DNA from 3 places in the Clostridium sp. CM027 genome. Region 1 is predicted to be linked to each of the others. Evidence: predicted binding sites of a transcription regulator. Region 1 holds the regulator's gene; each other region holds the start of a gene.
The links. Region 1 encodes HrcA, which represses chaperone genes, less so after heat shock. Its sites were predicted from a motif close to TGTTAGCACTCNNNNNNNNNGAGTGCTAACA; they were not measured.
Positions count from the first base shown of each region.

Region 2: the regulator HrcA is predicted to act here: its motif matches at 2,145-2,175, upstream of groES (co-chaperone GroES).
Region 3: the regulator HrcA is predicted to act here: its motif matches at 1,530-1,560, upstream of htpG (molecular chaperone HtpG).

Region 1 covers NZ_CP077725.1:157,792-161,089, reverse strand. Annotated here, with positions in the region: gene grpE (nucleotide exchange factor GrpE) at 34-699, opposite strand; gene hrcA (heat-inducible transcriptional repressor HrcA) at 750-1,796, opposite strand; gene hemW (radical SAM family heme chaperone HemW) at 2,012-3,133, opposite strand; gene lepA (translation elongation factor 4) at 3,155-3,298, opposite strand, start outside.
Region 2 covers NZ_CP077725.1:2,230,586-2,233,883, forward strand. Annotated here, with positions in the region: gene groL (chaperonin GroEL) at 117-1,745, opposite strand; gene groES (co-chaperone GroES) at 1,824-2,111, opposite strand; gene KTC92_RS10600 (TIGR01906 family membrane protein) at 2,404-3,114, shown strand; gene KTC92_RS10605 (TVP38/TMEM64 family protein) at 3,230-3,298, opposite strand, start outside.
Region 3 covers NZ_CP077725.1:988,020-991,317, reverse strand. Annotated here, with positions in the region: gene aroE (shikimate dehydrogenase) at 1-739, shown strand, start outside; gene KTC92_RS04845 (shikimate kinase) at 743-1,252, shown strand; gene htpG (molecular chaperone HtpG) at 1,604-3,298, shown strand, end outside.

The DNA of each region.
Region 1 (3,298 bases):
TTTTTTATAATATTTTTTTTATAATCCAAATCTTTAATTTGCAACTTTAACCATACTATGCCTTAATACCTTGTTATCTTTTTTATAACCTTTTTGGAATACTTCTACTATTTCATTAGTTCCATATTGTTCATCTTCAACATGCATTACTGCATTATGAAGATTTGGGTCAAATTCACCTTCTGAGACTAATTCTTCTACCCCTAATTTAGTAAAGGCATCATTAAATTGTCTTACCGTCATCTCCACACCGACTCTTAGATCTTCCCCAGTTCCTTCAACAGAAAGTGCTCTTTCTAAGTTATCAAGTACTGGCAAAACCTCTTTTAAAACATCGGCGCAAGCATCTGTGTATATACCATGTTTCTCTTTTACTGTTCTTTTTCTAAAGTTCTCATATTCAGCAGATGTCCTTAAATATTTGTCTTTAAAATCATCTAGCTCACTCTGTAATTTAATGTTTTCTTCTTCTAATTTTTTCTTATTTTTTTTCATATCTTTTTCACTTTCTAAAAGTTCTTCAACTTCTTCTACTATTTCAGCTTCTTCTGCAGTTTCCTCTATAGAACCCTCTGTCTCTTCCATAGTGCTTTGACTTTCGCCAGCTTCATCAACTGAGCTTGAAGCCCCATTATTAGGTATTGATGTGTTTTCTTCTTTTAAATCTTCTTTTAAAATTTCCTGATTATTTGTATTCACTAAATCATCCCTCCATTTCTGGCTCAAAGTAAATCTTTTAATTTTAAAATTTATCTATGATCATCATAAATTTGAGCTATATTATCATTTAATTCTTTAACTATCCCAGTTAGTACAGATATAACTTTTCCATAAGGTATTCTTGTTGGTCCTATAACGCCAATAGATCCGAGCGGTATTCCGGACGCGCTATAAACAGCTGTTATAATGCTGCATTCGCGAGCACATTCAACAAAATTTTCTTCACCAATTTTAATTGTAATATTACCTGTAATGTCCCCTACTCCTAGTAAACTATTTATACTCTCTTTATTGTCTACTAAAACTAAGAACTCACGAGCTTTAGTAATATTGTTATATTCTGGGTAGTTAAATATATTTGCAGCACCCTGAATATATACTTCTGAAGTCTCAACACCAGACAAACTATCATATAGAGCTGGAATAATTCCATCAAAAATTTCTTGATAAAATGCTAAATCTCTTTTTAAATTATTAATAACTTCTAAATTTATTTGCTCAATTGTAAGCTTTCTCAATCTAAAATTAAGCATATTGTTAAGTTTTGCAATGCTATCACTACCAATAGGTTTTCTAATCTTAATAACATTATTTTTGATGATACCACTGTCTGTAATAATTACAAACAAAATACTCTCAGCATCTAGATTCATTAGCTGAATATATTTTATACAGCTCTTTTGAACAGATGGTGCCTTAACTATAGATGTAAGATTTGTAAGAAGAGAAAGCATTTGTGTTGCTTGCTTAACGATTTTATCAACCTCATATAAAGCAGCATTAATAAGGTGATTTTTGATCATATATTCTTCCTCATTGGATAATTTCGTAAGTTCCATAAGTCTATCAACATATAATCTATAACCCTTATCTGATGGTTTTCTACCAGATGATGTATGCAACTGTTCTATATATCCCAGCTCTTCGAGGTCTGACATTTCATTTCTTATAGTAGCTGGACTAATACCTAAATCGTACTTTTTAGCTATGGTTCTGGATCCAACAGGCTCACCATTATTTATATAATCTGTAATTATAGCCTGAAGTATTTTAATTTTTCTTTCATCCATTTCCATAATATCACCTCTTTTATTAGCACTCACTACAGTTGAGTGCTAACGAGTATGTATTAAAAATATCATTTGCTAATGTATTTGTCAATAACCTTAATTTTTTAATTTAGCCACTATATGTTGATTATATCGATTTAAATTAAGTATACTACGCTTTCCTTTGATTTTCGTGGTGCTATAATATTAATATCTTTAGACAAAAATTTATGGCAATGCATTTATAGAAGAAATTCTGCCATAATCACATTCGATATTTCAATACCTTCATAAGTTAAAAAAATATTGTTATCATTTTCCTCCATGAATCCATTACTTACATATTTATTTATTACTTCCCTATAAACACTATCTATATCTTTGTCAAATCTTTTCCTAAATTCACTTTTGCTTATGCCTACATTCTTTCTAAGACCCATAAACATAAACTCTTCCATATCATCTTTAAATGAATTCTTTATTTTTTCCACTATTGCACAACAATCAACATTTATTTTCTTAATATATTTTTCTATATTTTCTTCATTTCTATACCTAAACCCATCCCTATATGAATGAGAGGAAGCGCCGCATCCTATATATTCGCCCATTTCCCAATATACTAAATTGTGTCTACATGACTTATTGATTTTTGCAAAATTTGAAATTTCATATTGTATATACCCTTTTCCTCTTAAATATTCTATTGTCTGTGCGTACATAGTTCGTTCTATTTCCTCATCCGGAAGCTTTAATGTGCCTTCTTCAAGCCCTTTATAAAAAGCCGTTCCCTCTTCCACTATTAGACTATAGCAAGATAAGTGTTCTGGATTAAGGTTAGTTACATTCTCTAAAGTCTCTATCCACTGCTTAAGCGTTTGAGACGGAAGTCCAAACATTAAATCTACATTGATATTATCAAAACCTAGATTTCTAGCCATTTGAAAGCTTTGTTTAAAATCTTCAATAGTATGGATTCTACCCAGCTTTTTAAGCAAAGAATCTTGAAAGGCTTGAAGTCCAATGCTGATCCTATTTACTCCTATTTTTTTTAAAAAGTTTAATATTTCCCCTGTAAATGTTCCGGGGTTTCCTTCCACTGTAAACTCTAAATCGTCACACATATCCAATCTATCAATACTTTTCCCTATCATTTCCCAGCCCGCTAAAGATAAATAGGTGGGAGTTCCCCCACCTATAAATATAGTTTTTATTTTTTTATCTCTTATACTATTTATTTCTTTTGCTAGAGCTGCGGCATAATCAAGCATACACTCCTCTTTACCAGCAAATGACGGAAAATCACAATATAAACACTTCTGCTTGCAAAAAGGAATATGTATATACAACGCAACATTCTTCATAGTTTAAGCCTCACTTTATTCCTAATCTACTTTAAGTATAGCCATAAATGCTTCTTGTGGAACTTCTACACTTCCCACTTGTCTCATTCTCTTTTTACCTTCTTTTTGTTTCGATAATAATTTTTTCTTTCTTGAGATATCTCCACCATAACATTTAGCTAAAAC
Region 2 (3,298 bases), 1.8 Mb from region 1:
TACTAGAAACATAATTATAAGGCTTAACAAAATAAAAAAAATTAACTAAGGCAAAACCCTAGTTAATTTTTTATTTGAATATACTTTATTTATAATAATTATTGTTCAAATTATTTTTAGTACATTCCATCCATTCCCATTCCTGGTGCGCCACCCATTGGTGCTGAATTCTTTTCTGGAATATCTGCAACTGCAACTTCAGTTGTTAAGAATGTTGCTGCAACAGATGCTGCGTTTTGAAGTGCTGATCTTACAACTTTTGTTGGATCAACAATCCCAGCTTTTATCATGTTTACCATTTCTCCACGTAAAGCATCATATCCATTTTCTCCAGCGCTTTCTCTTACTTTTTCTATTATAACTGAAGCTTCAGCGCCAGCATTTGTAGCTATTTGTCTTAATGGTTCTTCTAATGCTCTTTTAATTATGTTAATACCCACTTGAACATCTGGTGTATCTGATGATAATTTTGCAATCTCAGAAATAGCATTAATATAAACTGTTCCACCACCAGGAACTATTCCCTCTTCAACTGCTGCTTTTGTAGCTGCAAGAGCATCTTCTATTCGGAGTTTCTTTTCTTTTAATTCAGTTTCAGTAGCAGCTCCAACTTTTATTACAGCTACTCCGCCTGCAAGTTTAGCAAGTCTTTCTTGTAATTTTTCTCTATCAAAATCTGATGTAGTTTCTTCAATTTGCTTTTTAATTTGGGAAACTCTATCATGTATTGTATCTTTTTCACCCCTGCCATTTACTATAGTAGTGTTTTCTTTAGATATTTTAACACTTTCTGCTTTTCCAAGCATGTCAACAGTAACATCTTTTAGTTCTCTTCCTAATTCTTCGCATATAACTTCTCCTCCAGTTAGGATTGCTATATCTTGAAGCATTTCTTTTCTTCTGTCACCAAAACCTGGTGCTTTAACAGCTACACAAGTAAAAGTTCCTCTTAATTTATTAACAACTAATGTGCTTAAAGCTTCACCCTCAATATCTTCAGCAATTATTAATAACTTTTTGCCTTGTTGAACGATTTGCTCAAGTATTGGAAGTATGTCTTGTATATTAGTAATTTTCTTATCAGTTATTAAAATATATGGCTCATCAAGATTTGCTTCCATTTTTTCTGCATCTGTAACCATATATGCACTTAAATATCCTCTATCAAATTGCATTCCTTCAACAACATCAAGTTCTGTTCCCATAGATTTTGATTCTTCTACAGTTATAACACCTTCGTTGCCTACTCTTTCCATAGCATCAGCAATTAGAGCTCCCGTTACTTCATCACTAGCTGATATAGCAGCAACTCTCGATATATCTTCCTTACCATTAACTGGTTTAGAAGATTTTTTAATTTCTTCAACAGCTTTATCTACAGCCATTTTTATACCAGTTCTTATTAACATTGGATTGGCACCAGCTGTAACATTTTTTAAACCTTCTCTTATTATAGCTTGGGCAAGCAATGTAGCTGTAGTTGTACCATCTCCTGCTACATCATTTGTCTTTGTAGCAACTTCTTTAACAAGTTGTGCTCCCATATTTTCAAATGCATCTTCTAGCTCTATTTCCCTAGCTATAGTAACACCATCATTTGTTATTAATGGTGATCCAAACTTTTTATCTAAAATAACATTTCTTCCTTTAGGTCCGAGTGTTATTTTAACAGTGTTTGCAAGTTTATCTACACCTCTTTGCATAGCTCTTCTTGCTTCTTCTCCAAACAATATATCTTTAGCCATTTTAAACCCTCCTATACGACGCTAATGATTAAATAATCATTTACTATCAATTATTATTTAATTATTATTACGTTAATGTTATTTTTCAATTACAGCTAATAGTTCATCTTGCTTTAATATGATATACTCAATACCATCATATTTTATTTCACTTCCTGAATATTTAGAGAATAATATTATATCCCCTGCCTTAACTTCCATTTTAATTACTTTCCCATCTTCAACTTTTCCTGGTCCTACTGAAACTACTTCAGCCTCTTGTGGTTTTTCCTTTGAAGCTCCTGCAAGAAGTATTCCACTTTTTGTAGTTTCTTCCGCCTCTAATCTTTTAATTAACACTCTATCACTAAGTGGTCTAATATTCATTTTAAACCCCTCCTTATATATTTTTGTTGTTTTTGTTAGCACTCATCACATCTGAGTGCTAATGAGTTCTATACCTAATATTTTAATTAATAATCATTATAATATCAACTTCACCTATTCCATATATTATACCATTTATACGCAACTAAACTATATTATGTTTAGTTATCACTGCATTATATAGTTTTTCTCTTGTTTACTTACTTTTTAATGAAATTATAATTTTAGCACATTTTTATTATCATTGAATATATTTTGATTTATTGTTAAAATCACTAATAGAGGTGATTTTATGAATAGTCTATATAAATGGTTTAATAACTATTTTTTTAGAGACTCCATTTTCAGAAATGTAAAAACGCTTATTAAATTTTCATTCAAAACGTTTTTTATCTTAAGTTTTACTTTTTCTTTTATAATTTTAAGCATAAATCTTACTTTGCTTTTTAAACCATTATACTATATGGATATTGATGTTTTAAAAATTGAAGAATCTTCTAATTTAAATAAAAAGGAACTAAAGACTAATTATGACTATGTAATCACATATTTAACTCAAAATAAAATTGAAGAATTCACTCTTCCAACGCTACCTTCATCCAATAATGGTAAAATTCATTTTAAGGAAGTTAAAATAATATTTGATAATCTTAAGGTAATGCTATTTTTCTCCATATTAATAAGTATTATAGGTATAATCATAAATAAGAGACACAAAACAATAAGATACTTGTTAACTAGTTCCATTTTTCTTATTATCGTACCTATAATATTACTTATACCCTTTTTAATTAATTTCGATAAAAGCTTCACTGCTTTTCATCATATTTTCTTTAAAAATGATTACTGGTTATTTGATATTGAATACGATCCAATAATAACGATCCTTCCACAGGATTTTTTCTTCCATTGTGCAATATTAATAATTATTTTGATTACTATAAGTAGCATAATATTAAGGTGTATATATAAATCACAATATAAAAAGCTACGCTCTTTATAATATTTATAAAAAGCTACACTCTTTATAATATTTATAAAAAGCTATACTCTTTATAATATTTATAAAAAGCTATACTCTTTATAATATTTTATAAAACATGTGTTATCGTAACTTTTTAATAAGATTTTTTCTTTTTAATTACATTTTTTATTATAGTATTTCCTTTAAAAATCCCTACTATTGA
Region 3 (3,298 bases), 830 kb from region 1:
TATGAAGGGTTATTATCATCTCTTCGAATTTAAAAGCAAAGATCTGAAAGCAGCAATGGCCGGATTTAATGTTATTAAACCAAGAGGTATTAATGTAACTATTCCTTATAAAATTAAGGTTATGGAATTACTTGATGAGGTTAGCATAGAAGCAAAAGCGATAGGATCTGTAAACACCCTAAAGTTTGAGGAAAACAAAACTATTGGATACAACACAGATTACTTTGGAATTGGAATGCTTTTCAATAAGTATGATATTGAAGTGAAAAATAAAAAAGCAACAATACTTGGAAACGGTGGAGTAGCAGTTACTGTGGTTCAATATTTATTAAATAAGGGAATAACTGAAATTACTGTAGTTACAAGAGATATCTCAAGGATTAAGGAAAACAGCAAATTTAATGGTTGTAAATTGATTTCTTATAATGAAATTCAAGGGCTTAAAGAGTCAGATATAGTGGTAAACTGTACACCACTTGGAATGTATCCTAATTTGGACAATTCTCCAATTGAAAAGAAACATATTGGTAAATTTGGCGCCGCTGTAGATATGATCTACAATCCTAAGGAAACCCTATTTTTAAAGTATGCGAAGGAGACGGGTTTAAAAGCAGTTAATGGTCTTTATATGCTAGTTGGCCAGGCAATTGCTGCTCAGGAAATCTGGAATGATATTAAGATCCCAAAGATAATAATTGATGAAATTTATGATGAACTAGAAAAGGGAGTAGAAAATTAAAAGATGAAAAATATAGTTTTAATTGGGATGCCCGGTTGTGGTAAAAGTGTCATTGGAGAAATAATCGCAGAAAAGATAGAAATGGCATTTATAGACATAGATGCATATATTGAAGCTAGTACAAATCTTACGATTACTGAAATGTTTAAAAATGGTGAGGCTGGATTTAGAGACATAGAATCTAAAGTAGTTGAGAAATTATCTAAAAAAAATCGAGTAATTATTTCAACTGGCGGTGGAGTGATTAAAAAACATGAAAATATTTTAAATTTAAAGAAAAATGGTATTATAATTTACATAAACCGTCCTATTGAAAATATAGTAGCGGATATAGATGTTGAGACCCGCCCCTTACTAGCAAAAGATCCATCTAAGCTTTATAGATTGTTTGAGGAGAGAGGTCACTTGTACAAACAATATTGTGACTATGAGGTTATGAATACTAGTGATATTTACGATGTAGTGAATAATATCATAGAAATATATATAAATGAGATGTCGTTAATTAAATAACTTAACACAGAAAAAAAGCTGTTGATTATTAAACAGTATCGTTGAAAAATAATTGTAAACAAGTTTTTTATCATTTAGCATTGAGTAATATGGAAATTATTATTGTGAAATGAATTCAAATAAAGTAATATATATATAAGATTAAATTCAAAACAACAAATTATCTATATTTAAAATGGAGAGTCAAATCAGGAGTAAATTAATAAATGTTTGAGATGGAAGAAAAATATATTATGTACGTTGACAAATTATAAAAAAAGGTGTAGTTTATAACTAGCGTTAGCACTCGATAACATAGAGTGCTAACAAAATAAAAAATAAGAAGATTTGGTACGAAAGGGGAAATTTTAATTGGAAAAAAAGCAGTTTAAAACGGAGTCTAAGAGAATTCTGGATATGATGGTAAATTCAATATATACTCATAGGGATATTTTTTTAAGAGAACTTATCTCTAATGCTAGTGATGCTATTGATAAAATTTATTATAAGACATTAGCGGATGATTCATTGAATTTTGATAAGGGTAATTACTATATTACAATAGCCAGTGATAAGTTAACTAGAACAATAAAAATTTCTGATACAGGAATTGGAATGACAGAAGCTGAACTTAGTGATAACCTAGGAGTTATAGCTAAAAGTGGCTCTTTAGCATTCAAAAAAGAAAATGAAATAAAAGATGGGTACGACATAATTGGACAATTTGGAGTGGGATTTTATTCTGCATTTATGGTAGCAGATAATATTACTGTTATAAGTAAAGTTTTTGGTAGTGATGAAGCACATAAATGGGAATCTAATGGTGCAGAGGGTTATACCATAGAACCTTGCGCAAAAGATACTGTTGGAACAGAAATTATACTTAAAATAAAAGAGAATACAGAAGATGATAACTTTGATGAATTTCTTGATGAAAATGGACTAAAATCTATTGTAAAGAAATACTCCGATTTCATTAGGTATCCAATTAAAATGGATATAAGTCAGTCAAGACTTAAAGAAGGTAGTGAAACAGACTACGAAGACTTCGTTGAGGAAAAGACTGTAAACAGCATGGTTCCTATATGGAGAAAAAATAAAAGCGAACTTACTGATGAAGATTATGATAATTTTTACGCTGAAAAGCACTATGGATTTGACAAACCAGCAAGGCATATCCATATTAGTGTTGATGGTGTTATAAGTTATAATTCAATTTTATATATTCCAGAAAAAACGCCTTATGATTTCTATACAAAAGAATATGAAAAAGGCTTAGAATTATATTCAAGTGGTGTTTTAATCATGGATAAGTGTGCAGATTTATTGCCTGACTATTTTAGTTTTGTAAAAGGAATAGTTGATTCAGAAGATCTGTCGCTTAACATATCTAGAGAAGTACTGCAACATGATAGACAACTTAAACTTATAGCTAAAAACATTAAAACTAAAATTAAAAATGAGTTAGATAGTTTACTTAAAAATGAAAGAGAAAAATATGAAGAATTTTATGAAGCATTTGGAAGACAATTGAAGTATGGTATTTATAGCGATTTTGGAAGTAACAAAGATGTTTTGCAAGATTTATTGTTGTTTTATTCATCAAAGGAGAAAAAGAATGTTACTTTAGATGAATATGTTTCTAGAATGCCAGAGGATCAAAAATATATTTATTATGCTTCAGGAGAATCAAACGCGCGAATTGAAAAATTACCACAAATTGAAATGGTATCAGATAAGGGATTCGAAATTTTATATTTCACGGATGAGGTAGACGAATTCGCTGTGAAAATGATAATGAAGTACAAAGAAAAGGAATTTAAATCTGTATCAAGTGGTGACTTAGGTATAGAAGTAGATGAAAAAGAAAATCCTTCTAGCACTGATGAAAAAGACAATAAAGAATTATTTGAACATATGAAAAGTGTTTTAACAGGTAGAGTTAAGGATGTTAGGGCATCAAAAAGACTTAAGAACTACCCAGTATGTTTATCAAATGATGGTGACCTTACAATAGAAATGGAAAAAACATTAAATTCTATGCCTAACAATGAAAACATAAAAGCA